Regions from separate parts of the Hymenobacter sublimis genome, predicted to be linked through region 1. Evidence: riboswitches for the same ligand, from Rfam matches in the RefSeq annotation. Region 1 holds a riboswitch; each other region holds the start of a gene.
The links. Region 1 has a riboswitch for S-adenosylmethionine ahead of MWH26_RS06195 (amino acid permease). Riboswitches for the same ligand answer to the same signal wherever they lie in the genome.
Positions count from the first base shown of each region.

Region 2: another riboswitch for S-adenosylmethionine. It lies ahead of MWH26_RS04955 (ATP-grasp domain-containing protein); the one in region 1 lies ahead of MWH26_RS06195 (amino acid permease).
Region 3: another riboswitch for S-adenosylmethionine. It lies ahead of metH (methionine synthase); the one in region 1 lies ahead of MWH26_RS06195 (amino acid permease).
Region 4: another riboswitch for S-adenosylmethionine. It lies ahead of MWH26_RS15595 (O-acetylhomoserine aminocarboxypropyltransferase/cysteine synthase family protein); the one in region 1 lies ahead of MWH26_RS06195 (amino acid permease).

Region 1 covers NZ_CP095848.1:1,463,122-1,470,902, forward strand. The annotation lists gene MWH26_RS06165 (DegT/DnrJ/EryC1/StrS family aminotransferase) at 1-20, shown strand, start outside; gene MWH26_RS06170 (M48 family metalloprotease) at 139-948, shown strand; gene MWH26_RS06175 (Gfo/Idh/MocA family protein) at 1,092-2,135, shown strand; gene MWH26_RS06180 (hypothetical protein) at 2,145-2,609, shown strand; gene MWH26_RS06185 (EcsC family protein) at 2,646-3,404, shown strand; gene MWH26_RS06190 (DUF4890 domain-containing protein) at 3,520-3,951, opposite strand; SAM riboswitch class I at 4,310-4,402, shown strand; gene MWH26_RS06195 (amino acid permease) at 4,779-6,233, shown strand; gene MWH26_RS20190 (TSUP family transporter) at 6,313-7,781, opposite strand, start outside.
Region 2 covers NZ_CP095848.1:1,158,782-1,166,562, reverse strand. The annotation lists gene MWH26_RS04965 (sensor histidine kinase) at 1-934, opposite strand, end outside; gene MWH26_RS04960 (hypothetical protein) at 1,427-2,776, opposite strand; SAM riboswitch class I at 3,176-3,267, shown strand; gene MWH26_RS04955 (ATP-grasp domain-containing protein) at 3,673-4,707, shown strand; gene MWH26_RS04950 (LLM class flavin-dependent oxidoreductase) at 4,711-5,736, shown strand; gene MWH26_RS04945 (glycoside hydrolase family 32 protein) at 5,916-7,433, opposite strand; gene MWH26_RS04940 (carbohydrate kinase family protein) at 7,611-7,781, opposite strand, start outside.
Region 3 covers NZ_CP095848.1:4,045,976-4,053,756, reverse strand. The annotation lists gene metH (methionine synthase) at 1-3,132, opposite strand, end outside; SAM riboswitch class I at 3,206-3,318, opposite strand; gene MWH26_RS17010 (PA14 domain-containing protein) at 3,680-4,816, shown strand; gene MWH26_RS17005 (alkene reductase) at 5,018-6,154, shown strand; gene MWH26_RS17000 (SDR family oxidoreductase) at 6,616-7,614, shown strand.
Region 4 covers NZ_CP095848.1:3,719,803-3,727,583, reverse strand. The annotation lists gene MWH26_RS15610 (alpha/beta hydrolase) at 1-918, shown strand, start outside; gene MWH26_RS15605 (homoserine dehydrogenase) at 1,186-2,457, opposite strand; gene metX (homoserine O-acetyltransferase MetX) at 2,447-3,484, opposite strand; gene MWH26_RS15595 (O-acetylhomoserine aminocarboxypropyltransferase/cysteine synthase family protein) at 3,805-5,193, opposite strand; SAM riboswitch class I at 5,570-5,681, opposite strand; gene MWH26_RS15590 (LysM peptidoglycan-binding domain-containing protein) at 6,044-6,346, opposite strand; gene MWH26_RS15585 (lipocalin family protein) at 6,565-6,981, shown strand; gene MWH26_RS15580 (choice-of-anchor Z repeating domain-containing protein) at 7,275-7,781, shown strand, end outside.

The DNA of each region.
Region 1 (7,781 bases):
GCAACTGGGCAGAAGCATAGGCCGATTTTACTCGTCTTATAAAGCAGGCAACAGCGGCTCAAACCAGGTAGGTATTTTGCTGGCACTGTTTTTTCTTTTTCTCGTACTACCTCCGTCATATTATCCCCTCGTTGTACTATGCGTCCTTCCTTCCTGAAGTTTTTTCTTCCCCTGGCCGTGGTTGCCGGGCTGACCACGGCGGCCATCAACAAACCCCACCAGGGCATCAACCTGTTTTCCATCAACCAGGATATTGCCCTCGGGGCCCAGGTGGCTAAGCAAACCGACTCGCTTTACCGCGCCAAGGGGCAGCTGCTGGAACGCTCCCGTAACCCTCGTGCCTACCAGCTCCTCGATGGGGTAGTAAAGCGCGTCCTCGACAATGGCAACCTGAAGTACCGCACCCAGTTCCCCTGGGACGTGCAGATCATCAAGGATGACCAGACGCAAAACGCTTTTGCCACGCCCGGGGGCCACATTTATGTGTTTTCGGGGCTGATTAAATTTCTGGACAATGAAAACCAGCTGGCCGGGGTGCTGGGCCACGAAATTGCCCACGCCGACCGCCGCCACAGCACCCAACAGCTTCAGCAGCAGTACGGTACTAGCCTATTACTGGGCCTAATTTTGGGCAACCGCTCCTCCAACCAGCTGGTGCAAATTGCGGCCGGGTTGGGCCAGCTTAAATTCAGCCGCAGCTTTGAAACCGAAGCCGATAAGTACTCCACCATTTACCTCAACGGCACCCGCTACTACTCCTGCGACGGGGCCGCGGGCTTCTTCATCAAGGCCGAAAAGCAAGGTGCGGCGGGCACCCCCGAATTTCTGAGTACTCACCCCAATCCCGGCTCCCGCATCCAAAGCATTCAGCGCAGTGCCCAACAGCTAGGCTGCACCGGCAAAAACGTAAGCAACAATAACTTCAATGAGCTGAAGCGGCTGTTGTAACGTCACTGTACCCGCTTTCCGGTAAGGAAGCCCCTGGAGCCCGTAGTGCCATAGTAGGCGCTACGGGCTTTTTTGCATCGATAAGCCGTGGTTTTTTCGGAGCTTGCGGCGGCGCTGTTCCCGCCGCGTTTACTTCCTCTGCCTTGGCTGATTCTGGTGCTGCTGTTCGTTTCGTTATTTGTGGAGTGGGCCACATTGGCCGCCGGCACGCGGCGTTGGTGGCCCGCCATCCAGGCGCTACCCTCGTGGCCTTAGTCGATACAGACGCGGCGTTGGCTCCGGCATTGGCCACTGAATTTCCCGGCGTGCCGCTGTACTCTACTCTGGATGAATACTTTAGGAGCGGTTCTGACGCTGATGTATTAACTATAGCTACACCAAATTACCAGCATGCGCCGCAAGCTATAGCCGGTTTGCGAGCAGGGCTGCACGTCGTCGTTGAGAAACCCATGGCCTTGTGCAAAGTAGATGCAGAAGCCATTGTGCACGCAGCGGCACAAATGAACCGGCTGGTGTTTGGGGTGATGCAGAACCGCTATTCGCCGCCGGCCGCCTGGCTCAAGCAACTCTACGAGACGGGTAAATTGGGACAGGTGTATTTGGTGCAGCTCAATTGCTTTTGGAACCGTGACGCCCGCTATTACCGCCCCGGCGGCTGGCGCGGCACCCAGGCTCAGGATGGGGGCACGCTGTTTACTCAGTTCAGTCATTTCGTTGACTTGCTGTACTGGGTATTCGGCGACGTTACCAATATCTCGGCCCGCTTCCGCGACTTCAACCACCAGAACCTCACGGAGTTCGAGGATAGCGGCCTGGTAACCTTCGACCTCGTGCGCGGGGGTAGCGGCACGCTCCAGTACAGCACGGCCGTCTGGGACCGAAACCTGGAAAGCTCCCTGACGGTAGTCGCCGAGCACGGCAGCCTCCGCCTCGGCGGCCAATACCTCGACAAAGTGGACTACTGCCACCTGCGCGACTACCAACTGCCTCCGCTACCCCCTACCAACCCTGCGAACAACTACGGCTCTTATCAGGGTAGCGCGGCCAACCACGTGCAGGTAATTGAAAACGTAGTCGACACCATTCAAAACCGCAGCTGTGCCACCACTAATGCCCTGGAAGGCCTGAAGGTGGTCGAAATAATTGAGCGCATCTATAGCTTGCGCCAGCCCTCAGCCTCTGATTAAGCATCATCCATGAACTACCTATTTCCGGCGCTAGGTTGCGCTTTGCTCCTGGCCGGCTGCTCCGCCGATTCTGAAAAACGGGCCGTGCAGGCTCAGAATACCCCACCACCACCGCCAACGGCCAGCGCCGTCAGCTCCCGCGGCCGTGACACTGTGCTTACGGGGCAGGAATTTTCCACCCGGGTCTATGTGGATCCGCGGGTGCTGACTGCCATTGCTCCGGCTGAAAGCAAGCCGCGTACAATCCGCATCACGTACCGTCCTTCCCTAGAAAGCCCCGCCTACGACACGGCAGTAATGGTTGGCGACACCGGCATCGTGCGGTTCACCCCAACTGCGAAGAATGTTAAATCAGGCGAAATAAAGGCCCACGAGTGGATGTACAAGGTTGAGCTTGATTACAATGAGCGTTATCCTGGCCCCGATACCATCTTTATGAACCGGGAGATTCTGTATCTTCAAGGCAAGCCGTAGACTAACCTTGTGTACGTGGCGGAAGCACCTTTTCGTATGGCTGCACTAGAAGAACCGGCGCTTACGGAACTGCGCGCCTGGCAGCGCCGCATGCAGCAGAAGCCTACCTTGCTAGGTCGCCTGACGCGGCGGGCCCAGGCTCGGCTCAATGCCTTGCTACCAGAGAAGGTGCACGCGGCCATTACAGCGGCCATTAAGCAAACGGTGCGCGGGGTGCTCTTCGGCTCCACGCACACCACTCGCCGCCCGGAGGCAACAGCCACAATGGCCGAGCGCGAGGCGGCCGTGCGCAGCACCCTGCGCTACTACCGCAACACGGCTGCCGCCGAAGGTGCCGTTACCGGGGCCGGTGGCTTCCTGCTCGGGCTGGCCGACTTTCCGCTGCTGCTGGGCCTGAAGCTGAAATTTCTGTTCGACGTAGCGGCGCTGTATGGCTACGATGTGCGCGACTATACTGAGCGCCTGTTTTTGCTTCACATCTTTCAACTGGCGTTCAGCAGCCAGCACACTCGCAACGACGTGTACCAGCGCGTGGCCAACTGGGACGCTTACCGCCACACCCTGCCCACCGACGTGCACGAGTTCGACTGGCGCACCTTCCAACAGGAGTACCGCGACTACATCGACCTGGCCAAGATGGCCCAGCTGGTGCCCGTCATTGGGGCCGCCGTGGGCGCCGTGGCCAACTACCGCCTGCTAGAGCAACTCGGCGATACGGCCATGAACTGCTACCGCCTGCGGTGGCTACACGCCGCCAACGAAGCTACCCCTGCTACCCCTATTCCCGCGACCTGAACAGCTCAATGAATGCTGGTCCCACTTGGCTTAAAGCGAGTACACGCGGATGCTACACCAACAAAAAAGCCCCGTCTCCTGTAAGGAAACGGGGCTTTTTTAGGGAACGACAGGTTTAGCTTTTGGCTTTGCGCTGCTCGTGCTGGCCTTTGTGCTTAGCCTGCTTTTGCGCCTGCAGCTGCGCATACTTAGTGTACTGCTCGGCGCTCAGAATTTGCTTGAGCTGAGCTTCGTACCGATCCTTGCTGGCTTTCATGGCCTGGTGGCGCTGCTGCTTATTGGCAGCCGAAGCAGTTTGGGTGCGCTGGGCCTGCATTTCCTGGAAACGGGCCAGGTGCAGCTGGCGCACCTGCTCGGTTTGGGCCGCCGTGAGGCCGAGCTTCTGGCTTAGGCTCTTGGCTTTTTGCTCGGCGCGCTGCTCGGGCGTTTTGTTGGCTTTGGCGCCCTTTTGGTGCTGGCCGTGGGCCGCTTTTACGGGCGTAGTCTGGGCTGAGGCGGCCGCAGCGGAAAAGGAGAAAGCGGCGAAGAGAACGAGGAGCTTTTTCATGGCTATGTTGGATAGGTTAAATTCAGTGAAAGAAGCAGGCCGTGGTCCGGAACAGGCTTTTGTGCTTCTGCTACGTCAGTAGGCAACTCAGATGCCAACTTTGACCAGAAGGGGGGCTTAACAGGTTCTGAAAAAATTTAAATTTTTAAGTTAAACCTTGCCCAGGAAAATACATCGTTGCGTGTAAGGTGCTTGCAGGCAAGTAGTTAGTAGGCAAAAAGCGTAGTTGTTTTGTTCGTCGCCTGGGTCCTGAGCCAGGCCGGTAGGTAGGGTAAACCGGGCGTTGAGCTTCTCGTTTGCAGGACCCGCATTCCGGTTCTACCTTTGCCCCATCAATTCTTTCTAGCCCAAAGGATTGTTTTTATACAGAGGCGCTGAGAGACAGGCTCACTGACGCGTCGGCAACCATCCGCAACTGCTGGAACGGTGCCAATTCCTGACCATATAAAAACAACAAGCCGTGGACTTTTGCCCCTGCCGTCGTGCCCGTTTCGTAGTTTTTACCGCTCGCTTCCGCGCGTCTGCTCGGGAGCAGCGGTGGTGTGGCAGCGGGTGTTGTTGCTGCTGAAGTTAAGTCGCCTACCCGCGTAACCGGCATGGCTACCTGGCCTAAACAGGTAGTAGTGAGGTTGCCCGTGGTTTTTCTCTGGGGATGTGGCTTCGGTCTAAGAGCCGCTTAGTTGTCGGCTTGCATTTTTTGCGCACCGCCACAGCCTAGTTTAATAACCAAGCGGACTCAGTGCGCAATGCCTTCCGTCGGCACCTGGGGTGGTCCTACAACCGAACTCTTTTTTACCAGCCAACCAGGAAGTTGGCGCTTGCTTTTTATGCTCAAAAAATCATTGGAACTGCTACGGCAGGAGGCGGCCGAAACTGGCGCCCACACCCTAAAACGAAGTCTGGGCGGCTTCAGCCTAATTGCCATTGGCATTGGGGTAATTATCGGCGCGGGCCTGTTTTCGCTGACTGGCATTGCTGCCGCCAACAATGCCGGTCCGGCCGTGACGCTCTCGTTTGTGGTAGCCGCCGTGGGGTGCGCCTTCTCGGCCCTGTGCTACGCTGAGTTTGCCGCCATGGTGCCCGTGGCTGGCTCGGCCTACACCTACGCCTACGCTACCATGGGCGAGCTGTTTGCCTGGATTATCGGGTGGGACTTGATTCTGGAATACTCTGTGGGGGCGGCGGCCGTGTCCATTAGCTGGTCGCAGTATCTGCTGAAGTTTCTAAGCAAGTACAACATTCACCTGCCCCCGCAGCTGGTGATGTCGCCGTTCGAGACGGCCAAGCTGGCCAACGGCACCGAAGTACATGGTCTGGTAAATATTCCGGCCATGCTTATTGTGCTGGTTATCACACTGATTGTAGTGCGCGGCACTAAAGGCTCAGCGTGGTTTAACGCCATTGTGGTTACGCTGAAAGTGTCGGTGGTGCTCGTGTTCATTGCTTTGGGGTGGCAGTACATTGACCCCGCCAACTACCAGCCGTACATTCCGCAGAATACGGGGGAGTTCGGGGAGTTTGGTTGGAGCGGGATTCTGCGCGGAGCGGGCGTGGTGTTCTTCGTATTCATCGGCTTTGACATTGTGGCCACCATGGCCCAGGAAACCAAGAATCCACAGAAAAACATGCCCATCGGCATCATCGGCTCTCTACTGATTTGTACGGTGCTGTTTGTACTGTTTGGACACGTACTCACGGGCCTGGCCAACTACACCGAGTTCAAGAACAGCGCCGCTCCCGTAGCCATTGCCATCGAGAAAACGCCCTACGCTTGGCTTTCGTCGGCCGTTATTCTGGCCATCATCATCGGCTATACCTCCGTGATTCTGGTGGATTTGCTGGGCCAGACTCGCGTGTTTTTTGCCATGGCCAAGGATGGGCTGCTGCCGCCGGTGTTTGCGCGCGTGCACGAGCGGTTCGGCACGCCCCTACAATCGGGGCTGCTGCTGGGCTTGTTTATTGCCCTATTCGCTGGATTCGTGCCCATTGCCGTAGTTGGCGAAATGACATCTATCGGCACTTTGCTGGCCTTCGTGATGGTGTGCATCGGCGTGCTCATCATGCGCAAGAAAGAACCCAATGCCCCCCGCGGCTTCCGCACGCCGCTGGTGCCGCTGGTGCCCATCTTGGGCATCCTGACCTGCTTGGTAATGATGGTGTCCCTGCCCTGGGAAACCTGGTTGCGCCTGGCCGTGTGGCTGGCCATCGGGCTGGCTATCTACTTCGGCTACGGCAAGCGGCACAGCAAGCTAGGGCAAGAAGCGCGGCGGCAAGTCGCGTAGATACGGCTCTCAACCACATAAAAAAGCCTCACCGGTTTATCGGTGAGGCTTTTTTATGTGGTTTCATATACGTCGGGTTCTACATAAACACCTTCCGCAGGGCCCACACACTCCACACAATCACCATCAGGCCCACGCCCACGAACATCCAGCGGACCGGAATGCGGCCGGCCAGGCGGGCGGCTAGAGGAGAAGCGGCCACGCCGCCCACAATTAGGCCCAAAATAATCTGCCAGTGCGAGATGCCTAGGGTAGCAAAAAACGTGACGGCGCTGGCAAACGTGACGAAAAACTCCGTGACGCTGACCGAGCCGATAACGTACTGTGGGGTGCGGCCGCCGGCAATGAGCGTGCTGGTTACCAACGGCCCCCAGCCACCGCCGCCAAACGAATCCAGAAAGCCGCCGGCCGCGGCCAGCAACCCTAGCTTCTTGTGCTTCTGGCGCGGGCCGGGCTGGGAAAAGGCCTTGGAGATGATGCGCACACCTAGCAGCAGCAGGTACACCGCCAGCAACGGCTTGACGTAGGCCGCATAGGTTTCCCCGAATTTCGAGAGCAGGTAGGCACCGGTAATGGCCCCTAGCACGCCCGGAATCAAGAGCACTTTGAACAGGCGCTTGTTCACGTTGCCGAAGCGGTAGTGGTGGTAGCCCGAAGCCCCGCTGGCAAACATTTCGGCCGTATGAATGCTGGCACTCACCGCCGCCGGGGAAATATTCAGGCTCATTAAACTAATGGCCGTAACTACCCCGTAGCCCATGCCCAGCAGCCCGTCAATCAGCTGCGCCCCGAACCCAATGACCACAAACAGCCAGAATGTGTTCGAATGGGTAGCGGCGCCCCACACCTGCTGCCAGGTGAAGTAGTAGGAGAGAATGTTGAACACTAGCATGGCCGCAAACGCCAGCAGCGCCGTGGTAGCAATGCGCCGCCACCGCGCCGCCGCCGGCGACTCGTAGGCCGGCCCGCCCGTCAGCTCGGCCGTAACGGCGTTCAGGGACTTCACTTTGTGGGCGAAGTCGCCGCCAACCTTGTCTCGGATGATGGACATGCGCTGGAGCACGTCGTGTAGCTCATCGGGGAGGGCTTGGGTGAGCATTTCGCGCAGACGCTTGGCAATGGTGGGCGACTTGCCGTTGGTGCTGATGGCAATTTTTAGGTCGCCTTTCTGCACAATGGAGCCCAGGTAGAAGTCGCAGGCCTCGGGCGTGTCGGCCACGTTGCAGAGCAGGCGCTGACGGGTAGCATCGGACTTGATGCTGAGATTCAGGGTCTTATCGTTGGTAGCTACAATCACCAAGTCGTGGCCGACAAGGTCGGTGGTGTGGTAGGGCTGCTCCCGCAACTGCACCAGCGGGTGGCGGGCGGCCAGGGCTTTTAGCTCCGGCGAAAACCAGGTAGCCACCACCGTTACCGCGGCCGCCGGACTGTTCGAGAGCAAGGCCGCGAGTTTTTCATGCCCGACGTAGCCCCCGCCCACCAGTAGTACGTGCAGCTGCTCGAGCTTCAGAAAGACGGGAAACAGCCGGTTGCTCGTGTGCGGCGGCG
Region 2 (7,781 bases), 300 kb from region 1:
CAATGTAGTCGCGCAGGAAGGTGACTTCGTGGCTGAGCAGGGCCGTTTGGGCGGGCGTTTCATAGAGCACGTAGCGCATCATTCGGGACAGGCGATGCAGGGCCGTGCGGGCCTGGGTTCCGTCGATGAAGGTAAGGGAGTAGATGTTATTCAGCGTGTTAAAGAAAAAGTGCGGGTTGATTTGCGCCTTCAGCAAGGAAAGCTCGGTAGCCAAGCGCGCCTGCTCTAGCAGCTGACGGGTGTGTTCGTCGCGCTGGCTTTTCTGCACGGCGGCCACGCTCGTGCTTACCCCCAGCACAAACAGGGTAGTGAGCAGAATCCAGAGGTTGAAAAACCGGGCTTCGCCTTCCGGACCGGGCGGGCCAGGCGGGCGACCGGGCGCACCCGGCCCGTGGGGCCCGCCTGGCCGAAACGAATTAGGGGGCCTGGGCGGACCTGGTGGGCCCGGAGCCGGCCAGTCGCGGGCGGAAAAAGCCGCGTGCCGAGCTTCGGAAAGCCGGCGAGGCACTTCCAGCTCGGCATCCAGACGCCAATGTGCCCACAGCACGGCCCCGGCCACCGCCGCGCCCACGCCCAGGTAAGCCAGCACCTGCCGGCGGTAGAGCAGGCGCGGCACGGCCCAGTGCACATTGGCGTAAAATGCAACCACAAGTAAGCCTAGCACCGCTGCTTGCTTCAGCCAGAAAACCCCGGGCAAGGGACTGGGCTGGCCGGGGGGCGGAATAGACAAAATCAGCCCCACCACACTCCAAATCAGGGTGTGGAGCAGCAGGACGGGAGCAAACCGGGAGAGAACAACAGGCACGAGAAACGCGGACAAACGACAAAACCGCTGGTAAAGTACTACCGCCGCCGGTAGGCCGGCGCCCGGTTCCACCACCAGCCCGTATTCACCGACCAGCAGCCCGCTTTTATCGGCAGCAGCTCGTGGCAAACTGCGGGTTGCTACCCCCGCCAGAAAGGTAGTACCTCACAAGCAGCGGGTAACTATACCCCTAAAACGAGCGGACAGTGAGCAACAAAAAACGCTAGGCCGGGCATGCTGCACGTTAAGCAGCGCCGAAGCAACTAGCGGGCGGCTAACGTTAGACGCATTATTTCAATGCCAGTACACGAGCTGCCCTGATTCCGGCTCGGCATGACGCTCTAGCACGGCACTATGCGCCTTCTGTTCACAGGTCTCTAGCTCGACTATAACGCTGATAATGCATTTTCCGTACGTTTGTCTTGCCGGCCGTTACAGGTGTGTGTCTGCCGGCAAGAGCTACACCTATTGCATTTCAAGCCCCGGCTGACGAGCCGGGGCTTTTTATTTCTGCACGGCCCAAGCGGTGTGTAAAAAGACGGTAAGCCACGCCACGGACACGAAAAAAGCCCGCTTCCTTGAGAAGACAGGCCTTTTTTGTACCAACACGTAGGTAAACAGCTACCGGTTCTGGCGCACGATGGTCGTATTGCCATTGCCGGTTTGCAGTACGTCGCTGCTGTTGCCGCTGGCCCCCTGGTAGGTGCGGGCATCGTTGCTGTTTCCTACCTGTACTTGGCGGGCGTAGGAGTCGTTGGCTTCCTGGCTGATGTAGCCGTAGTTGCCCGAGCGAGTGGGGAAGCTGGCGGAGCCGCCTACCTGCTGGTCCTGCAAGGCCGTATTGCGGTTGCCCGTCTGCTCTACTACTGCCTCGTGATACTCCCCTTGCTGACTCTGGATAGCTGCGTTGCGGTTACCCTCCTGCTCAATGGCAGCCTGTACAAAGCCGGCGTTTTGCTGGCGCTGCGTGGCCGTGTTGTTGTTGCCCATCTGCAGAACAGTTGCCCCCGAAAATGCCGTATTGACCTGCGTTTGGGTGGCCTCGTTGCGGTTGCCATTCTGAGTAGCCGCAGCGCTTACTGACATTACGCCCGTCTGGCTTTGGGTAGCGGCATTGTTGTTGCCAGTTTGGGTAGCCGTGGCCGCCACGGTGCCAAAAGAACCGGAGTGGTTTTGCGTTTGCGTAGCGGCGTTGTTGTTGCCGGTTTGCTGAATGAAGACCGAAGAAGACGCACTGCCCTGGCTGCTCTGCGCCTGCGCTGCCGCATTGTTGTTGCCCAGCTGACCAATGCTGGCGCTCATGATGCCACTCAGGTTCTGCTGCTGCTGGCTGGCCGCGTTATTATTGCCCTGCTGCAGCACGCTGGCCGAGGCCGACTGGCCAGAGCTGTTCTGCTGCTGGCTAGAGGTGTTGTTAGCCCCCAACTGCCGGGCCGTGGCAGTACCTCCGAACACATTGGTATTCTGGTCCTGCGTGGCGCGGTTGTTATTGCCTGTGCTCTGAAAAATGGTAGCAAAAGCATTGCGGCCGCTTTGGTTTTGGGTGGCATAGTTGGCCCCGCTTGCCTGCTCAATGGAAGCACTATGGCTGAAGCCCCCCTGGTATTGGCTGGCGTAGTTGCCGTCGCTGTTCGCGGCAGTGGAGCCCTGCCGGATGCGGGCCCCATTAGCGCCCCGGCTCACATCCGAAAGCTGCACCTGCACGGCCTGCTGGCGGTTACCCATCTGGTCGGTTTGAGCCACATGCTGGCTGCCGACCTGGGTCTGGGTCACCTCGTTATTATTGCCACTGCTACTGCCCCCATTCACGGCCGCGTCGTTCTGGCGGGCAATGGCCGTGTTTGAGCGGCCCGTTTGCTCCACCGTCACGCGGTTGTTGCTGCCGTAGCTGGTGGAGGTTTGGGTGTTGTCCTGCGCAATGGCAGCGCCGCTGGTCAGGAGAGCGGCCATGAGTACTCCGGTTTTTTTCATGCGAATACGGTATAACTGGTGGGGAAATTGAACACGCCCGACGGGCACCTATTGAACAGCAATATGTATAAAGATTTATATAAATATTCATAATAAAAATTAATTACATCCATTTTTACCTCAATAACAGCCCAACATAATTTCCTGACTATCAACATGCATAAGTCAACCAGGCTTGTCCGCTGAATTGGAGTAGGTAGCGCAGCTTTTGGCCCGCAAATCCTCCCGGCGGCCTGCACTGGTTTCCCTCCCGCTAGCTTCGGGGGGCACGCGGCATGGCTCACCAGGCTTTGCCCGGACCTCTCGCCCGACGCCAGCGCCACTGGCCAAAGAAAATTTGGCAGTGTGGACCCAGCGGGTTTACCTTTGCCCCACTCAATTCTTTACCTGAAAGGATTGTTTTTATACAGAGGCGTGGAGAGACAGGCTCGACGAAACGCCGGCAACCTTCAGTAAGACTGAAACGGTGCCAACTCCTGACCATATAAAAACAACGTACCGTGAACCGCTTCCCGCACTTCGCCCCCGCTCCCGCCACCCCTGCTTCCGTACAGCATGGATGTTGTGGCACGTGTTGTTGGGCGGTCTGTACGCCGCTGGTTGGGTAGGTAAGAACCACTGGGTACTGCTTTTGCCGCTGGCTCTTTGCGCGCAACGCGCTGCTGGTAAAATTACTACCTAACTATTTCTTCCCTAAGTAGACCAGCCCAGTAGCGCTGCTACTTTTCCCGCGGGGCTTCTCTTCCTACCTCGTTTCGCGCACCCAAACTCCGGTTTCTCAGTTTGCCCGCGCCTTTCCGCCAGCCCCTACCCTGTCCGGGCTTGCCTGTTTTGCTGCCCAAATGAGGGCGGCAACATCCACTGATTTCTACTTTCTAGTTCTTCATTCTCCTCGCATGTCACAGTCTGTGAAGCCGATTGGCATTTATTTCGAACACCCCGAGTGGTTTAAGCCCCTGTTTGCCGAGCTGGACCGCCGCGGCCTGCCCTACGAGAAAATCGACGCCGCCCACCACCTCTTCGACCCGCTGGAAACCGAGAGCCGCTACTCCCTGGTAGTCAACCGCATGAGTTCCTCGGCCTACCTGCGCGGCCACGGCCAGGGCATTTTCCACACGGCCGGCTACGCTACCCACCTGGAGCGCATCGGTACCCGCATCATCAACGGCTCGGGCGCTACGGCCATCGAAACCAACAAGGCCCGTCAGCTCAGCCTGTTTGCCTCCCTGGGCCTGAAGTTTCCGAAGTCTTTCGTAATTAACCACGCCTCCCGCGTGCCCGATGCGGCCCGCCAACTGCAATTCCCCATTGTGGTAAAGGTGAACATCGGGGGTAGCGGCGCCGGCATCATCCGCTTCGACACGATAGAGGGTGTAGAAGCCGCCGTGGCCGCCGGGCAAATCGACCTGGGCATCGACCAGACGGCCCTGGTGCAGGAGTACGTGACGCCCCGCGGCGGCAACATTCACCGCGTGGAAACCCTGAACGGCAAATTCCTCTACGCCATGAAGGTGTACACCACCGGGGAGAGCTTCAACCTGTGCCCCGCCGAAATCTGCCAGATTCCGGAGGAGCCCGCCGCCGGCGACTTCTGCCTGACCGAAGCCCCCAAGAAAGGCATTCAGGTGGAAGCCTTCACGCCCCCCGCGGAGGTAGTGGAAGCCGTGGAGCGCATTGTGGCCGCCGCCAAAATCGACGTGGGCGGCATCGAGTACCTGATTGACGACCGCACCGGCGACGTACTATTCTACGACATCAACGCCCTGTCCAACTTTGTGGCCGATGCCGTGAATGTGGTGGGCTTCGACCCCTACGCCCGCTTCGTGGACTACCTCGAAACCCAGATTGGCGCCCCCAACCCCGGTAGCCAGCCGGCTCCGGCTGATGCCGTATTCTCCACCCAACAGCCGGTAGCGGCTTCTATTCACTAAGCCATGCGGTACGGATATTGGATGCCCGTTTTTGGCGGGTGGCTGCGCAACGTAGAGGACGAAAACATGCGCGCCGACTGGGACTACGTGAAGACGCTGGCCCAGCGCAGCGAGGACCTGGGCTACGACCTGTCCCTGATTGCCGAGCTCAATCTTAACGACATCAAAGGTGAGGAAGCCCCCTCGCTGGACGCCTGGAGCACGGCGGCAGCTCTGGCGGCCGTGACCAAGAAAATTGAGCTGATGGTGGCCGTGCGGCCTACCTTCCACTCCCCCGCCCTCCTGGCCAAGCAAGCCGCCAACATCGACCACATCAGCAACGGCCGCCTGAGCCTGAACGTGGTGTCGTCATGGTGGCAGGATGAGGCCAAAAAGTACGGCGTGCACTTCGAGCAGCACGACGACCGGTACGCCCGCACCGCCGAGTGGCTGCACGTAGTCGACAACCTCTGGAAGCAGGACCACTTCACCTTCGAAGGCAAGTTCTACAAGGTCACCGATTCCATTCTGCAGCCCAAGCCCGTGTCGCGCCCGCGGCCGTTCATTTACGCCGGCGGCGAGTCGGAAGCCGCCAAGAACCTCATTGCCGCCCAGTGTGATGGTTACGTGATGCACGGCGACGAGCCCGCCGCCATCGGCCGCCGCATCCAGGACCTGCAGGAGCGCCGCGACCGGCTGAACTTGCCGCCCATGAAGTTCGGGGTAGCCGCCTACAGCATCGTGCGCAACACTGAGCAGGAAGTAAAAAAGGAACTGGAGCGCATCACCAACGTGCAAGGCTCGGCCGCCGGCTACAAAAACTACCAGCAGTGGCTGGCCGGCACTCAGCTCGAAAACCAGGTTTCCTTACAGGATTACTCGGTTTCTAACCGCGGCCTGCGCTCCGGCCTCACCGGCACGCCCCAGCAAGTAGCCGACCGTATCGGTGCCTTCGAGGAGGTTGGCGTGGATTTGTTCCTGCTCCAGTGCAGCCCCCAGCTGGAAGAAATGGAGCGGTTCTCCGAAGCCGTCATTCAGGTGCTGGCGTAGAGGATTGTGTATGTATTAAAAAGGCCCCGCTGGTAGACAGCGGGGCCTTTTTGGTGACCCCACCCCAACCCCTCCCCGGTGGGGAGGGGCTTATTTTACCATTACAACGCCACCAGTTGACACCGTTGTGGTGCTATCCTAAGCCCCTCCCCACCGGGGAGGGGTTGGGGTGGGGTTTGCTACTTCACCATCGCCCCTACCTTGGCATACGTCAGCGCGTCTACCGTCAGGCCGGCGGTAGAGCGTAGCTTGAGTTGAGTAAAAGGCTGCTTGGGGAAGAAGATTTCCGTCATCGTGGTCAGGCCGCCGTCGGCGAACAGTTCCACGGAGGTAGCGTCGAAGAGGAGCGTCAGGTCGGCGGCGGGGCCGGTAGCCAAGCGTGGGGCCGGGTGGCGGCCGGCGAATTTGTCGCTGAAGGTGCTCAGGCCGGCCTTGGTGCGGTCGATGTAGTACTGGTTGGTCTGCTTATCGTAGCCAATAACCAGCTCCTCGCCTCCTGCATTCGACAATACCACGGCCATGTCTTGGAGCTGCTTGGTCGTGAGCTTGAGCTGAAACTGCGGGCCGGGGTTCTGAATCTGGTCGGCCAGGTTTAGCTCTGATTTTACCGTCAGGTTTTTCAGAGTTTGGGCGGCTTGCAGGGCGCTAGCTACCTCCTTGGCGGGCTGGGAAGTCAGGTAGATTTCCGAGCCGACTTGGCGCAGGGCCAGGTCTCGCGGGACGGTCATGGCGTTGCGCCAGGGCGAGGTGGGCACCTGGTTGGCGTACTCCCAGTTGCTCATCCAGCCCAGGAAAATCTTGCGGGCACCGGTATTACCCCAGGTTACGCCGGCGTAGTTGTCCTTTCCCCAATCAACCCACTTCTGGGTAGTTGTGGTGGGCGTGAAGGTTTTGCCGTCGAACTGGCCCACAAAGTACTGGGTAGCCGAGCCGCCGTTGGGCCCGCCGGGGTTAATACTCACCAACAGCACCCAGTAAGTTTTGCCGTTGAGCGTCAGCGGAAACAAATCGGGGCACTCCCACACACCGCCGTGGGCGCCTAGCTTCTCGCCAAACTCGCTGAGCTTGGTCCACTGCTTGAGGTTGGGCGAGGAATAGAACGTAATCCGGTCCTTGGTCGCCAGGGTCATCACCCACTGCTTGGCCAGCGGGTTCCAGCTTACTTTCGGGTCGCGGAAGTCCTGGATGCCGGGGTTGGGTAGCACGGGGTTGCCCTCGTATTTGGTCCAGGTCTTGCCCTCGTCGAGGCTGTAGGCCAGGCTCTGGTACTGGTGCCGGTTGGTTTTCTTTTTCTCCTCGGGGTCGTTGTGGTGGGTAAAAATGGCGACCATAGCATTCTTGCCAAAGCCCGCCGTATTGTTCTCGTCGATGACGGCGCTACCCGAGAATATCCAGCCCAGCTTATCCGGAAACAGGGCAATGGGCTGTTCCTGCCAGGTAATCAGGTCCTTACTCGTAGCGTGGCCCCAGTGCATGGGGCCCCACACCATGGCCTCGGGGTAGTGCTGGAAGAACAGGTGGTAGGTGCCCTTGAAGTACACCATGCCGTTGGGGTCGTTCATCCACATCTTGGCCGGGCTAAAGTGATAGGCTGGGCGGTACTGCAGGGTAGCGGGCGGGATGGGCGCAGCCGGTTGGGTTTGTCCCAGGGCGGTCAGGCTAACCAAGGAAAGCGCTAGAAGTAGGGTCTTTTTCATATCGGGTGGATGGGAGAGGAAGTTAAAGTGGACTGTTTGCTATGGATAGCAACGTCATGCAGAGCCGGAGGCGAAGCATCTCGCTCAAATCGTTGAATTAATTTGGCAACATCAGCCGAGCGAGATACTTCGGCTGCGCCTCTGCATGACGTTCTTCAAAAACTGCCGCCCTAACGTCTACACTGCCTGAACCGCCAGCAGCCTGGTTACATCGTGTTCCGTGAAGGTGGGGGTAGCGCCCTGGTGAGTAGCAACCAACGCGCCCGTGGCGCAGGCGAAGCGTAGGGCTTCGCCGGGTTCCTGGCCGGCCAGCCAGCCTTTGAGCAAGGCTGCCAAAAACGCGTCACC
Region 3 (7,781 bases), 2.0 Mb from region 1:
ATCGTGGCCGACGGTGTTGGCGGGCCAGAAACCCACTACGGCGCGGGCCGTGAGCAGCTTCTCGTCAATGATTTGCTTGAGCAGCTTCTGGGCGTCATGGAAGAGCTGGGTGGCGGCTTCGCCCACGTTCTCATCGGTGAGGATGCGGGGGTAGCGGCCCTTCAGCTCCCAGGTCTGGAAGAAGGGCGTCCAGTCGATGTACTCCGCTAGCTCAGCTAGGGGGTAGTCTTCCAGTGTTTTGGTGCCCAGGAAACTCGGCTTCACAATACGGGTGGCTTCCCAGTCAGCCTGGAAGCCGTTTTCGCGGGCGGCTTCAATGGGCAGGTAGCTCTTCTCGCGCTGACGGCCGGCGTAGTCTTCGCGGAGCTGGCGGTACTCCTCGCGCACGGTGCGGGCGTATTCCACATCGGCGGAGCCCAGCAAAGCCGCCGCCACGCCTACCGAGCGGGAAGCGTCATTCACGTGTACCACCGGGCCGGAGTAGTTGGGCGCAATTTTCACGGCCGCGTGCAGGCGGGAGGTGGTGGCGCCCCCGATGAGGAGCGGAGTCTGGAGGCCGCGCTTTTCCATTTCCTGGGCCACGTACACCATTTCATCTAGGCTTGGGGTGATGAGGCCGCTCAGGCCGATGACGTCCACCTGTTGCTTCTGGGCTTCGTCCAGAATCTTTTCCAGGGGCACCATTACGCCCAGGTCCACAATGTCGAAGTTGTTGCAGGCCAGCACTACGCCCACGATGTTCTTGCCGATGTCGTGCACGTCGCCTTTTACCGTGGCCAGCAGGATTTTACCGGCCGTTTGCCGGTCGCCGCTTTGCTTGTCGGCCAGCAGGTAAGGCTCCAGGTAGGCCACGGCTTTCTTCATCACGCGGGCCGATTTCACGACCTGGGGCAGGAACATTTTGCCCGCGCCAAACAAGTCACCCACTACGTTCATACCCGCCATCAGGGGGCCTTCAATTACTTCGAGCGGCCTGGCTACTTGCTGGCGCACCTGCTCGGTGTCCTCGTCGATAAATTCCGTAATACCTTTTACTAGGGCGTGCTGCAGGCGCTCGGCTACGGGCAGGCTACGCCAGGCGTCGGCTACTACCTCCGTTTTGTCTTTCTGCTTTACGGTGTCGGCGAAGTCTACGAGACGCTCGGTGGCGTCGGGGCGACGGTTCAGGAGCACGTCTTCCACCAGTTCCAGCAGGTCTTTGGGCACTTCATCGTACACGGCCAGCTGACTGGGGTTCACAATGCCCATATCCAGGCCGGCCCGGATGGCGTGGTAGAGGAAGGCCGAATGCATGGCCTCGCGCACCACATCGTTGCCGCGGAAAGAGAAGCTGATGTTGCTGACGCCGCCGCTGGTGAGGGCGCCGGGCAGGTTCTGCTTGATCCAGCGGACGGCCTCAATGAAGTCCAGCGCATAATTGCGGTGCTCCTCCATGCCGGTGCCCACCGTCAGGATGTTGGGGTCGAAGATGATGTCCTCGGCCGGGAAGCCGACTTCGTTTACCAGGATATCGTAGCTGCGCCGGCAGATGTCGATGCGCTTTTCCAGGGTATCGGCCTGGCCGTTCTCATCGAAGGCCATGACTACCATGGCGGCGCCGTAAGCTCGCACGGTGCGGGCCCGCTCCTTGAAGGTTTCCTCGCCTTCCTTCAAGGAAATGGAGTTGACAATGCTCTTGCCTTGTACGCACTTAAGGCCGGCTTCCAGCACGCTCCACTTCGAAGAGTCCAGCATAATCGGCACCCGCGAAATATCGGGCTCCGAGGCAATCAGGTGCAGGAAGGTGGTCATGGCCTGCTCCGAGTCGAGCATGCCCTCATCCATGTTCACGTCGATGACCTGGGCACCGCCTTCCACCTGGTCGCGGGCTACTTGCAGGGCGGCCTCGTAGTTTCCGGTCCGGATAAGGCGGGCGAAAGCGCGGGAGCCCGTCACGTTGCACCGCTCGCCCACGTTGACGAATAGGCTGTTGGGGGTGATGTTGAACGGTTCGAGGCCGGCGAGGCGGGTTACCCCACCCCCGGCCCCTCCCCGGTGGGGAGGGGTGCCAGACATGTTGGTTATCCTATCAGCAGAAGCTGATCTAAGCTCCTCCCCACCGGGGAGGGGTTGGGGTAGGGTCACCCGCCGCGGTTCGTACCGCTCCGCCAGGCGAGCCAGCTCGCCGATGTGCTGGGGCGTGGTGCCGCAACAACCGCCTACTACCGTCACGAGACCTTCTTTGAGGTAATTTTCCACCACGCCCGCAAACTCCTCAGCCGACTCGTCGTAGCCCCCGAAGGCATTCGGGAGGCCGGCGTTGGGGTAGGCGGAAATGTGCACGTCGGCAATGCGGCTCAGCTCTTTGATATACACTTGCAGCTGATCGGCGCCGAGGGCGCAGTTCAAACCCACGCTCAGTAGGGGCAAGTGCCGGATCGAGTTCCAGAAAGCCTCCACCGTCTGGCCCGAAAGGGTGCGGCCAGAGGCGTCGGTGATGGTACCGGAAATCATAACGGGCACCGGGCGGCCACCTTCGTCGAAGAACTTCTGCACCGCGTACAGCGCCGCCTTGGCGTTCAGGGTGTCGAAGATGGTTTCAATGAGCAGGGCGTCGGAGCCACCCTCCACGAGGCCGCGCACTTGCTCATGGTAGGCGGTGGCCAGCTCATCGAAGGTCACGGCCCGGAAGCCGGGACGGTTTACGTCGGGTGACAGGGAGGCAGTGCGGTTGGTGGGCCCGATGGCGCCGGCCACGAAGCGAGGCTTGGCGGGGTTCTGGGCCGTAAACTCGTCGGCTACCTCCCGGGCTATGCGCGCCGACTCATAGTTCAACTCATACACAATGTCCTCCAGGCCGTAATCGGCCTGGGCGATGGTGGTGCCGCTGAACGTGTTGGTTTCCACCATGTCGGCCCCGGCCGCGAAGTAATCGGCGTGGATGCCCTTGATGATGTCGGGCCGCGTGAGGCTGAGCAGGTCGTTGTTGCCGCGCAGAGGGTTGGGATGATTCGCGAAGCGGGTGCCCCGGAAATCAGCCTCTTCCAGCTTGTGACGCTGAATCATGGTGCCCATGGCGCCGTCCAGAATCAGGACGCGCTGGGCCAGGATGTCGTGCAGCGGGGAGTGGGGGCGGTGGAGGGTCGTCGGCATATCGGCTCTTCTAAGAAAATCGGCAGCAAAAAAGTGCCTATCCAGAAAGAGCCGCGTGGGGGCGCGAGTCCTGTTCTTATCTTCTTCCAAACCGCCCAAGCCGCCCGGAAAGGGAATTAGCACCTTGTTTTATTCAGGTTGCTAAGACGTCATCGGGCCCAATCCCTCGGTCTTTCTGGATAAGTAACAGGGCGAAGATACAACCGGAATCTTCAACTTTCAATCCGGGAAGTTTTGGGAGGGAGGTAGAGTCATTCGCTTTCAGGCTGCACGCCTGCAGAAGACGCGACGCTTCGCGTCTCAGTCGTTGCTGAAGTTGTTTAACTCACATCGTCCAATGCTTACTGCTCACCGACACGACGTGGAATGTCGCGTTTTACAGGCGGGTAGCAACAGCAAGTTGGTGGCTTGCTGCACGGTTTGCTTAGCAGAAGTATATAGGCTTAGCTGAATGGTTCGTTGTACGGAATGGCCTGCTCATTGAATAAAGTTCGTGCGGTTTGGCATTTTGTTCATCTTGTGGTCAATACGTTAGATGTCTGCGACTATGATGCTATCCTCTCTGTGTCAGAAACTGTTAACGGGCTGCTTATGCCTGCTGAGCAGCTGGACGCTGGCTCAACACCAGGCCGGCTCGGGCTTGCGTGGACAGTACTACGAGGGTAAAAAGTTTGAGAAGCTAGTGCTGACTCGCACCGATGCAGCAATCGACTTCAACTGGACCGTTGGGCCCAGCGGCAACCACTTTGTGTCGCCGGGACCAGGCGTGCCGGGCGAGTACTTCTCGGTGCGTTGGGCAGGCCACGTATATGCCCCGGTAACGGGGGTGTACACCTTCCAGATTGCTACCGACGACGGGATGCGCGTCTGGATCGGCGGGAAGAAAGTGCTGGATTCCTGGCACGATCAGCTCGTAACGGTTTCCACAACCCACCTGAAAATGAAAGCTGGGAGCTACTACGCCTTGCGGGTGGAATACTACCAGAGCGACCGGGACTCGCGGGCACTACTAGCCTGGCAGCTACCCGATTTCAACACGTTCAACGAACCGCAGCCCATTCCAGCGGCTAATCTGTACTCCACTCTGCCCACCAATATTTTACTTCTCGTGGAGGCTACGCCGCCCCAGCCCAAGGCCGCGGCCTCCGTTCCGGCAGCGGCACCGGCGGCTGCTTCCGGCGGCAAGCCAAAGCCAAATGCAAAGCCGGCCCGCGCAGCTAGCAGCCCAGCGCCCGTAGCTGCGGCCAAACCTAAGTCAGCCGTGGTGCCGGTAGTGACCAGAGCAGCGCCCGCAAAAGCCGACACCGCCACCGCCCATCTACCCGACCTAACGGCGCTGAGCAAAGGCGCGGCCGTAACGCTGCCCAACCTCTACTTTACCCAGAGCACGGCGGCTTTGCTGCCCAGCTCGCGTCCTACCCTGAATGCCCTGGCTCGTACACTGCGCGCCCAGCCCACTATGCAGCTGGAAATAGCTGGCCACACCGATAATGTAGGCGAAGCCGCCCTAAACCTACGCCTCTCTGAGCAGCGGGCCCGGGTGGTGCGGCAGTATCTCGTGCAGCAAGGTGTTGACTCGGTGCGGCTTACGGCCCGGGGCTACGGCGGGGCCCGGCCAGTAGCCGACAACCGCGACCCGCAGCAGCGCCCCCGCAACCGGCGCGTGGAGGTAGTGGTGCAATAGGTTGAGCAGTAACGTCCTACAGAACTGTCCCTGCAAGTGGAACGAGGGGCCAGGGAATTCAGGGGCGAATCTCAGATTCCTCGGTCTACAGTGGAAGAACAGTTTTTGCTTTTTGTTAGGACGATGAAAACATTGGTGTATAGACATTAGTTGATGGGTGCTGAAACGGTACGTCATTGTTTCTCAACCATCGACTTCATCATGAGCCAAACCACCAATCTTTTCACGCCCGTGCAAGTGGGCGCGCTTTCCCTGCCCAACCGCTTTGCCATGGCGCCCATGACGCGCAGCCGGGCCACCAACCCCGCCAACGTACCCACCGACTCCGTTGTGACCTATTACGTGCAGCGGGCTACGGCTGGCCTCATCATTTCGGAAGGCTCGCAGGTGTCGCCCCAGGGCGTGGGCTACATCAACACGCCGGGTATTTACTCCGAGGAGCAGGTAGCCGGCTGGAAGAGAGTAACCGACGCCGTGCACGCCGCCGGGGGCCGCATATACATCCAGCTCTGGCACGTAGGCCGGGTGTCGCACCCTTTCTTCCATAAGGGTGAGCTGCCGGTTGCTCCCTCGGCCATCAAGCCGGAAGGCGCCAAAGCCTTTACCGGCCAGGGTTTCGAGGATGTGCCCACGCCGCGCGCCCTAGAGCTCAGCGAAATTCCGGGGGTAATCGACCAGTTCCGCCAGGCGGCTCGCAACGCCAAGCTGGCCGGCTTCGACGGGGCCGAAATCCACGGGGCCAACGGCTACCTGCTCGACCAGTTCATCCAGGACGGCTCCAACCAGCGCACCGACGAGTACGGCGGCAGCTTGGAAAACCGCACCCGTTTCGTGCTGGAAGTAGTGCAAGCGGTAGTCGATGAGCTGGGCGCCGACCGGGTGGGCATCCGCCTCTCGCCCCAGGGCAGCGCCAGCATCCACGATTCGAACCCAGTACGCACTTTTAGCTACGTTACCGAGCAGCTCAACCAGTTCAACCTGGCCTACCTGCACGTCATTGAGGCCCTGCCTGGTCACCCGATGGCGGCCAAGCCCGGCACTCCGGCCGTAGCCGCGCACCTACGCCAGATTTTCAACGGCACCTTCATCCTCAACGGTGGCTACACCCACGACACCGCCGACAAGGCCCTGGCTAACAACGAGGCCGACCTGATTGCCTTCGGAGTACCCTTCATTGCTAACCCCGACCTGGTGGAGCGCTTCCGCGTTGGGGCGGCTCTCAACACCCCTGACCCCAGCACCTTCTACGTGCCCGGTGACAAGGGCTACATCGACTACCCCGCCCTCCAAGACCAGGGCGCGGACGTGAAAGAGCCCGTTGATTACCAGAATAACTAAGCACTAACCTGCTCGTAATCTGCTATATAAAACCCGTCTCGGCGCAAGCAGGGGCGGGTTTTTATTTGAGCAATTAACCTCATTCCATTCCCGTTTGCCTCCCAGTGTCATCCTAAGCAGCGCGTAAACGATTGACGTAACAACGTCCTGTTCCTACGTGGTAAGGTCCTTGGCAAGCGCAGGATGACACTGGAGGCGAAGCGGGTTTTCGGTTTTGGGCTCAACGCACTGTAGGCCCGGCGGTCTGAAACTGCTTAACCTGGTTTTCCAGCCGCTACTGCCCCGACTTCTTGCTAACGTGTCACTTATTACCGCTTACCGCCGTGGCTTCCCTTCTCCTGAGGAGAGGGGGCTGGGGGTGAGGCCCCGCCAGAACGGCTGTTCCAACCAAGGGCATACCGGTTAGCTGTTGAGGTCGGAATCTGCGTAAGCAGAAACCTCAACTATACTTTGCTACCCAAATGGCTGCCAAGAAACCTTCTGCCTCATCTACTCCCGCTCCGTCGGCTGCTAAGGCCGCGCCGGGTAAAAAGTCGGCTGCCACGCCCGCCGCCACAAAAGCGGCCGCCGCTACCGAGGCACCCCAACCCGTGAAGCGGCCGACGGCCAAGGAAATGAAGGCGCACGCGCAGAAGCTGCCCTACCCCGCCCGGCAAGCCGATATGAAGCTGCAGCCGGCCATGGATTTCTCTACTTACCGAGCCGCGGGCAAGCTTCAAGACAAGATTGCGCTGGTGACCGGCGCTGATTCCGGCATCGGGCGGGCCGTGGCCGTGGCCTTTGCCATGGAAGGCGCCCACGTAGCGGTGCTCTACAACGAAAACACCCTGGACGCCGAAGAAACCAAGCGCCTTGTGGAAGCACAACACCGCCAGTGCCTGCTGCTACAGCTAGATGTGCGCGACCCAGAGCAGTGCAAGCAGGCCGTGCGCCTGACCCGCAAAGAGCTGGGCGGCCTGAACATTCTAGTCAACAATGCGGCCTTTCAGATGAGCGCCGAGAAGTTCGAGGATATATCCGAAGAGCAAATCCGGCGCACCTTCGATACCAACATTCTGGGCTACATCTGGATGGCGCAGGCCGCTATACCCCACCTTAAGCAGCATGACTGCATCATCAACACCGGCAGCATTGTGGGGCTTACCGGCATCCCGATTCTGGTGGATTACGCCTGTACCAAATCGGCCATTCATGCCCTCACCAAAAGCCTGGCAACCTACCTCGGCGAGAAAGGCATTCGGGTAAACTGCGTGGTGCCCGGCCCGGTCTGGACGCCCAACATCCCCGGCACCATGCCGCAGGAAGAAATTGAAAAGTTCGGCTACGAGGTAGCCCTAGCCCGCCCCGGCCAGCCCGAAGAGCTGGCCCCCGCCTACGTGCTGCTGGCCTCCCAGGACGGCTCGTTCATGACTGGCTCCTTGGTGCACGTTACGGGTGGTAAAATGAGCAGCGACCAGTAACGCCAGTCAACAGCCGCATGGTAGCCTTGCTGGCTTGTTGGGCGAGGCTTGGTGGGCCTAACGGGTTGGCGGCAAACGGGCCTTACGCGCAAAAGCATCTCATTTTTAAGTCAAAGAGGAGCTTTTATTGTTGAGTAGAAACCTTGCGTCAACCTAGCTCGTCAGGT
Region 4 (7,781 bases), 2.3 Mb from region 1:
GCCTTGTGCAACCGGCTGGCCCGGTTGGGCTACGTGGCCGCTACCATTGATTACCGGCTGTATTTCTTTCCGTTTGACACCGTGGGCATCGGGCGGGCCGCCATTCGGGCTACTCAGGATATGCGCGCGGCGGTACGGTTTTTTCGGCACGATGCGGCTACTGCGAAGAAGTTTCGGGTGCATCCGGGCTACGTGTTTGTGGGTGGTTCCTCGGCCGGCGGCTTTATGGCTCTGCAAGCGGGCTACCTCAACAAAGCCGCCGAAGTACCGGCCTACCTCGATTTGAAAGCCTTGGGCGGACTGGAAGGCAGCGGCGGCCACGCCGGTTACAGCAGTCGGCCCCGCGGGGTAATTAACCTGTGCGGTGCCCTGGCCCGCGCTACCTGGCTCGAAGCGGGGGATGTACCCCTGTGCAGCGTCCACGGCACCCGCGACGGGCTGGTACCGTATGGGCGCGGCACGGTCGGCTCGGCGCTGCCGCCCCAACTGGTGTACGGCAGCGGGGCGTTACGCCTGCGGGCCAACGCGGTGGGGGTGCCCAACGTGCTGCGTCGGCTGCGCGGGGCGGGCCACGTGCCGTACTCGTTCGAGCCGACGTATATCGATTCGGCCTTTTTTGCCATGCGCGACTTTCTGCGGCCCTTGCTGGGGGTAGGAGCGCCCGGGCCGTTGCTGGCAGCCGCCCTGAATCCGCGCCGGGCGGCGCAGGTTACGGCCCTGCTGCTGCCGCGGCGCATCGGACTACAAGGCCTGCCGACCCCCGATGAAATAACCTGGCGGCCCGATTTGCTGAAATCCACGCCCGACTCAACCCAGCGTCCTGCCGAGCCAGCCCTGCCGTTGCCCGCCGCTGATGCCGCACCTACCCCCACGCCTCCCGCGCCACCACAAGGCAGCACCCCGAAGTCAGAGCGGTAAATAAGTAGGAGAAGCAGGCCCCGATCGAAGCTTAATAACCACTTGTCATTTCGAGCGGGAGCGAGGAACCTGAGTTCACCATGCAACGGCTTACCCCAGATTCCTCGCTGCTCTCGGAATGACAAGCATAAGATTGTAGAGACGCAATATTTTGCGTCTTGGTGCTAGACCGGTTGGCGATGAAAAGCCCCGCATAAACAACATCAAAACGACGAGACGCTAGGTGTCGCGTCTCTTCAGCGCGCTACGTCAGCGAGAGGCTGCGGCTTAGGCTGAAACTTCCTCGGCCAGTTCTGTGCCGACGCTGATGGGACGGAGGCGGCCGGTGCGGACGATGAAGGCGCCGTACTTGCGCAGGGTGTCGCGGTGGCGAATCAGGTTTTCTAGGGCCACGTAGCCCACTACGTATTCGTCCTCGTCAGCTTCTTCCGAAATTTCGCTGAAATCGAGCAAGTCGATGATGCGGTCCTCGTCGGTGCGCAGGTAGATTTCCACTTCCAGGTCGGAGGCGTAGGTAGGGGCCGCGGCGGCTTTGGCGTACTGGTAGGCAAAGCCCTGGCGCAAGGCAGCCAAATCGGCGAGGACGGCCGAGCCGGTGGGGTGCCCGCCCGCGCCGCGTCCGCGCAGGAACTGCTCACCAGCAAAATCGGCCTCAATGACCACGCCGTTAAACTCCTGATCCACGGTGTAGAGTGGCGACTCGGGGCCGATGAGTTGGGGCGTTACGAGCACCGTTACGCGCCCGTCGGGTAGGCGCTGCAGGCCGGCCACTACCTTAATTTTCTGGCTCTGACTGGCGGCAAACGCAACATCCACCGCGCTGATTCCTTCGATGCCGAGGTTGAGCACCTGCTCTGGCTGCAGAAAAGCCCCATAGGCGTGGGCGGCCAGCAGCACGGCCTTGGAGCGCGGATCGAACGCGCCCATGTCGAGGGTAGGGTCGGTTTCGGCAAAGCCCAGGGCCTGCGCTTCGGCCAGGGCCGGGGAGTAGTCGGAGCCGTCCTCGCCCATGCGCGTAAGCACGTAGTTGGAGGAGCCGTTGAGAATGCCCGTGAGGCGGCGCAGCGGCTCGGTGCTGAAGTACGCATCCAGGGTCCGGATAACCGGAATGCTGCCGCACACGGCGGCCTCATATAATAAGGTGCCCTGGCCTTCGCGCTGCAACCGGATGAGCTCAGGCAGGTGGCGGGCCAGCATAGCTTTGTTGGCCGTGACTACCCGGCGGCCCCGGCGCAAGGCCTCGGCTACCAGCTCAAAAGCTGCGTCGGCATCGTCAATTACCTCCACCAGCACGTCCAGGGTATCGTCTGTTAGCACCGCTTGCACGTCGTACTCAAACCGATCGGAGGGTAGGGGCCGCACCTTGCCGGGCGTTTTCACCACAATGCGGGCAATGCTAAAACCGGCCTCAGGCTGCTGATTCAGTATATCGAAAAGGCCCTGGCCCACGCATCCAAACCCAATGAGGCCTACTCGCCAAGGCTGGGTGGTAGAAGCAAGGGAAGCAGCAGAGGCGGAGAAGGCAGCGTTAGTGGACATAGCTCTGGACGTAGAATCGTTCGAGGAATTGGGTAATCTGGGCGGTTTCGATCAGGAAGCCGTCGTGACCGAAGTGCGAATCCATTTCGGCGTACATAGCGCCCCGGATGTGGCGGGCCAGCAACTGCTGCTCCTGGGGCGGAAACAGCACGTCGGAGGAAATGCCTACCACCAGCGTGCGGGCCCGGATGCGGCCCAGTGCCGCCGCTACGCCGCCGCGTCGGCGCCCCACGTTGTGGCTGTCCATAGCCCGCGACAGGGTCACGTAGCTGTAGGCATTAAAGCGGGCCACCAGCTTGTCGCCTTGGTAGCGCTGGTAGGAGCTGGCCAAGTAGTCGTCGAGCTTGCTCTCGTCGGAGTCCGTTTGGGTACGGTCGTAGGCATCGGGGCTGCGGTAGCTGAGCAGGGCCACGGCGCGGGCCGCGCGTAGGCCCGCCGCGCCACCCGCGGGGGTAGCCGTTTCGTAAGTAGGGTCGGCGAAAATGGCCAGGCGCTGGGCTTCATTGAAGGCAATGCCCCAAGCCGAATGTCGGGCGCTGGTAGCCAACAGCACCAGGTTCTCGAATAGCTCGGGCCGCTGTACGGCCCACTCCACCGCCTGCTGCCCCCCTAGCGAACCGCCAATTAGGGTGTGCACCGACGTCAGGGCCAAATGTTCCCGCAAGGCCTCGTGCGCAGCCACCATATCCCGAATAGTCAGGAGCGGGAAGTGCTGGTAGGCTGGTTGCTCCGTTAGCGGGTCCGGGGTAAGTGGGCCGGTAGTGCCGTAGCAGGAGCCCAGCACGTTGGCACACACAATAAACCAGTCGGCCGGATCGAAGTGACAACCCGCGCCAAACAAACCGGGCCACCAGCTTAGCACATCGGCATTGGCCGTGAGGGCGTGACACACCCACACCACATTGTCGCGGGCCGCGTTGAGGCGGCCGTAGGTATGGTAGGTAACCTCCACCCGGGGTAGGGTAGCGCCGCTTTCCAGCCGCAGGGGCCGGGGCAGGCGGAACAGGTGTGGCTCTTCGGAAGACATGGAATAAGGAGCGCGGGTCGGAGGAAAGCGAAGTCGGAAGCTGCTTCGCGGGTAGTTGCTAGGGGCGCGCCAGGGCAACGAGGAGCGTTTAACCATGCGCGAAAGGAAACTTCGCGCGGCATTCGGGTTCATGCTAGTATATCCTAGCCCGCAGGCGGAGCCGATTTTGCCCGGCTCCGCCCCGGCCAGGTGCGGGCGGCGTATGTTCCGATGGTTCCTCTCTCACAAAAAACGTCGGCGCCGGCCCGCTTACCGCATGGCTGGAAGCTGCTGCCCGGCGGCTCTCTCACCTGCCGCCGGACATCAACCCCTCTCAAGTGCTAGACTTCCAGCGTAGCGGCGTGTTCGAGTTCTGGCTCCGGCAGCAGCGTGCTACCGGCCACATCAGCGGGCTGAGCGGCTACATTGCGCACCGCGTCAAAGGCCTGGGCCAGGTCGGCCCGGATATCATCAAAATGCTCAATGCCCACCGAGAGACGCAGGAGGGTAGGCGTCACGCCGGCGGCGCGCTGCTCCTCTTCGGAAAGCTGCTGGTGGGTAGTAGCCGAGGGCTGAATGATGAGCGTTTTGGCGTCGCCCACGTTGGCTAGGTGGCTGACCAGCTTTAGGTTATCAATAAACTGCGTAGCCGTTTCCTTAGAGCCTTTGATGGCGAAGGTGAGCACCCCGCCGTAGCCGCGCTTCAGGTATTTCTGGGCCAGGGCGTGGTAGGGGCTGCTCTTGAGGCCGGGGTAGTTCACGGCTTCTACCTGCGGGTGTTGCTCCAGCCAGGTAGCCACGCGCAGGGCGTTTTCCACGGTGCGGTCTACGCGCAAGCTCAGCGTTTCCAGGCCCTGAATCAGCTGCCAGGCATTGAATGGGCTTTGGGAAGGACCGAAGTCGCGCAGGCCTTCCACCCGGGCCCGAATGATAAAGGCAATGTTGCCAAACGGCCCGCCTTTTCCGAATACATCATTGAACACCAGCCCGTGGTAGCCCTCGGAAGGCTCCGTGAACTGCGGAAACTTGCCGTTGCCGAAGTCATATGTACCGCCGTCCACAATCACGCCGCCAATGCTGGTACCGTGGCCGCCAATCCACTTCGTCGCCGATTCTACCACAATGTGGGCGCCGTGCTCCAGGGGCCGAAACAGGTAGCCGCCCGCACCAAACGTATTGTCCACGATGAGGGGCAGATCGTGCTTGTCGGCAATGGCGGCAATGCGCTCAAAGTCCGGGATGCTAAAGCTCGGATTGCCAATGGTTTCCAGGTAGATGGCCTTGGTATTCTCGTTTATCAGGGCCTCAAACTTCTCCGGCTGGTCGCCGTCGGCGAAGCGCACCTCAATGCCCAAGCGCTTAAACGCTACCTTAAACTGGTTGTAAGTGCCGCCGTACAAGTGCGTGGTGCTCACGAAGTTGTCGCCGGCCTGCAGAATGTTGTTGAGGGCAATGAACTGCGCCGCCTGCCCCGAGGAAACCGCCAGGGCTGCCACTCCGCCTTCCAGGGCCGCCACACGCTGCTCAAACACGTCGGTGGTGGGGTTCATCAGGCGGGTGTAGATGTTGCCGAACTCCTTCAGCGCAAAGAGGTTGGCGCCGTGCTCGGCATTCTTGAACACGTAGCTGGTGGTCTGGTAGAGCGGTACGGCGCGGGAACCAGTTACGGGGTCGGGCTGCTGGCCGGCGTGGAGTTGGAGGGTCTCGAAGTGGAGGTTCTGCGTGGACATGGCAAGGCTGGGTTAAAGACCGTTTGGACAGGAAATGAGGGAGCGAAAACGCGAAGAGAAAGCCACGACGAGGCGCAGCGGGGGCCGCACCGGAACCAGCCAGAAAATGCTTCTGAAGCTGAATGGGATGCAGGCGGGCCTCGGGTGCCACTGTGGGTCACCGCAGAATCAGGCCAAGAAAGAGGAAGGGGTTAGCTAGCCGGGAGTAGGGCTAGCAACAGCAACAACACGTGCTACAGCAGCGCATTCGCATTCGCCGGGAAGCTGGAGCAGCTACCGAAACACAGAAACCCCACGACCTAGTAGGGCGCAACAAAGCGACCAAGGCAGCGGGGTAGGAAGGGGCGAAAGCGAGGATGTTTTCCATGGTACTCCTGAGTTATATGCCCCGCCAGCTAAGCTGATCGGGCAGGAATTGGCACCTTTCGCGCGGTCGAAGGTTGCCAGCGGGTCAGGGAGCCTGTTCTCTCGCCGCTTCTGTATAAATCTTATGAAAACTACCCCGCCGCGAGCGGGGGAGTACCGAGTTGGTATTGCAAAGGTATAGCAGCGGTTTTGATATATGCAATAGGGTAGCAAAATTTTTTACCGCGGTGGCTGACTACAGCCCTTAGAAGGTGCTAAAGCCAATACGATGATTCAAGCCGCTGATTTTCAAACGCAATGTATCCGTTGCTCTATCTCATAGAGCTAGTTGCAAGAACTATAGCTCCCTACGTTGCCGGAAAAATCTGGCATACGACTGTCCGTTACCGCAAACATACTCGTACGAAAAAGCATGGGTAGGCCACAAAAAAAGCCACTCGTTTACGAGTGGCTTTTTAGGATAATTCCTAGATATAGCCTAGGCTTAAATCTTAGGTAAAGTCAACACCTGGCCTACCTCAATGTGGTCGGGATTGGCGCCGATGGTTGCCTTATTGGCATCGTATATCTGATGCCACTTGGAGGCGTCACCGTAGTGGTTCTTGGCAATTTTAGAAAGCGAATCGCCGCTTACTACCGTGTATTTGTCGGCCTGGGCAGCTGCCGGCTGGGCAGCGGGCTGGTTAGCGTTGCCGAAGAAATCGGTGGCGCCGCCAGCGGCAGGTTTAGGAGCAGGAGCAACGGGTTTTTTTTCGCCGTCGTTGGAAAGGAAATCAAACAGTCCCATAGTGGTAAATGCAAGTAAATGTGGAAGAAACGACCGACTTGCAGGGCAGGAAAAGGGCGTCGGTTTTGGCTCTTACGCCAAGGCCAACAATAAGTTGTATCCGGCGCATGCGCATAATTCTAGGCTGAACATCTTGCGGAATTGCCCCGTAAGAGGCGCAATACCAAGTGTCCTGCTTGGTGGTGTTTCTCCCTCATTTTAACTTATCTCCCTGCCCCATGAAAACTAATTCCGCTCCCTTGCGCTACCTGGCTAGCCTGCTCATGTTACTGGTACTTTTCACTGCTTCCTGCGGCAGCAAAGAAGGCAAAGTAGAAGGCGTGAACATGCTGTATGGCACCGAAAGCAAAGTTTGGAAAACCGATAAAGAACTGAGCGCCAGCGGCGACAAAGTAAAGCAGACGGATGCTCAGGAGGATGAGCGCATCACCTTCTTTGCCAACAAGCAGTATAACATGACCTCTCCTGCTGGTGCCGTAAATGGCAAGTATGAGTTTGACCAGGCCGGTAAGAAAATCACTATGACGCCTGATGGAGCTGCCCAGAGCAATACCTTCGATGTAGTAACGCTCACCGACGACAAGCTCACGCTCCGTAGCCCCGAGGGCGCTGAGCTGCGCCTTGAAAAAGAATAAGCGCTGGTAGCTTTTCGCTTCGCAACAAAAAAGCCTCTCTGTATCCAACGGAGAGGCTTTTTTATGACCATTCGGTACTGGCAGTATGCTGAGGCTGGCCGCTTTTTCGGTGTGCTCTTATGGGCAGCTCTCGGATGAATTACTATCGGGTGCCTTGTAACTTATATTCTTATATATCTTTGGTTAAACTTTAAAAAAGTAACAGAAATATTAATCAGTCAACAGATACAATTATGGTGTTTATGGCCGTCGCGAAGCGTGTTCATCTGTTTCTTATCTGCGCTGTTCTGCTGATGTTGCCTTTGCTGACTCAGGGTCAGACAACCAGTACCCTTGTCAGCTTCGACTTTAACTCGGGTACTCGGTATGACGCGCTTACGCCCGTTACGGCGGCGGGCGTTACGGCAGCGGCCTCTTCAACGGAGGCGTTTGCTACTAGCCCGGGTACGGCTACGGGTGCCGGCGCCTTTACGGCCGCTCCGAGCGGCCCGGCGTTGTCGATGGCAAATTCCACGGGCTCCAATAACAGGTACTTCCAGTTTGCGCTGGGCGGTAGTAACTTAAGCAGCTATTACGGTTACAAGCTGTACCTACAGCCCTACCGTTCCAGCACCGGCGCTACTACCATTACGGTGGCCTACAGCACCGACGGCGGCACTAACTTCACGAACTTTCCTACCACGCTGGCCGTGCCGGAACTGGCTTTTGCGGAACGGACACTCGATTTGTCTGGGGTAAGCGACCTGGACTACAAACACACGCTGGTGCTGCGGCTGCTGGTAAGCGGGGCCACCTCCGGC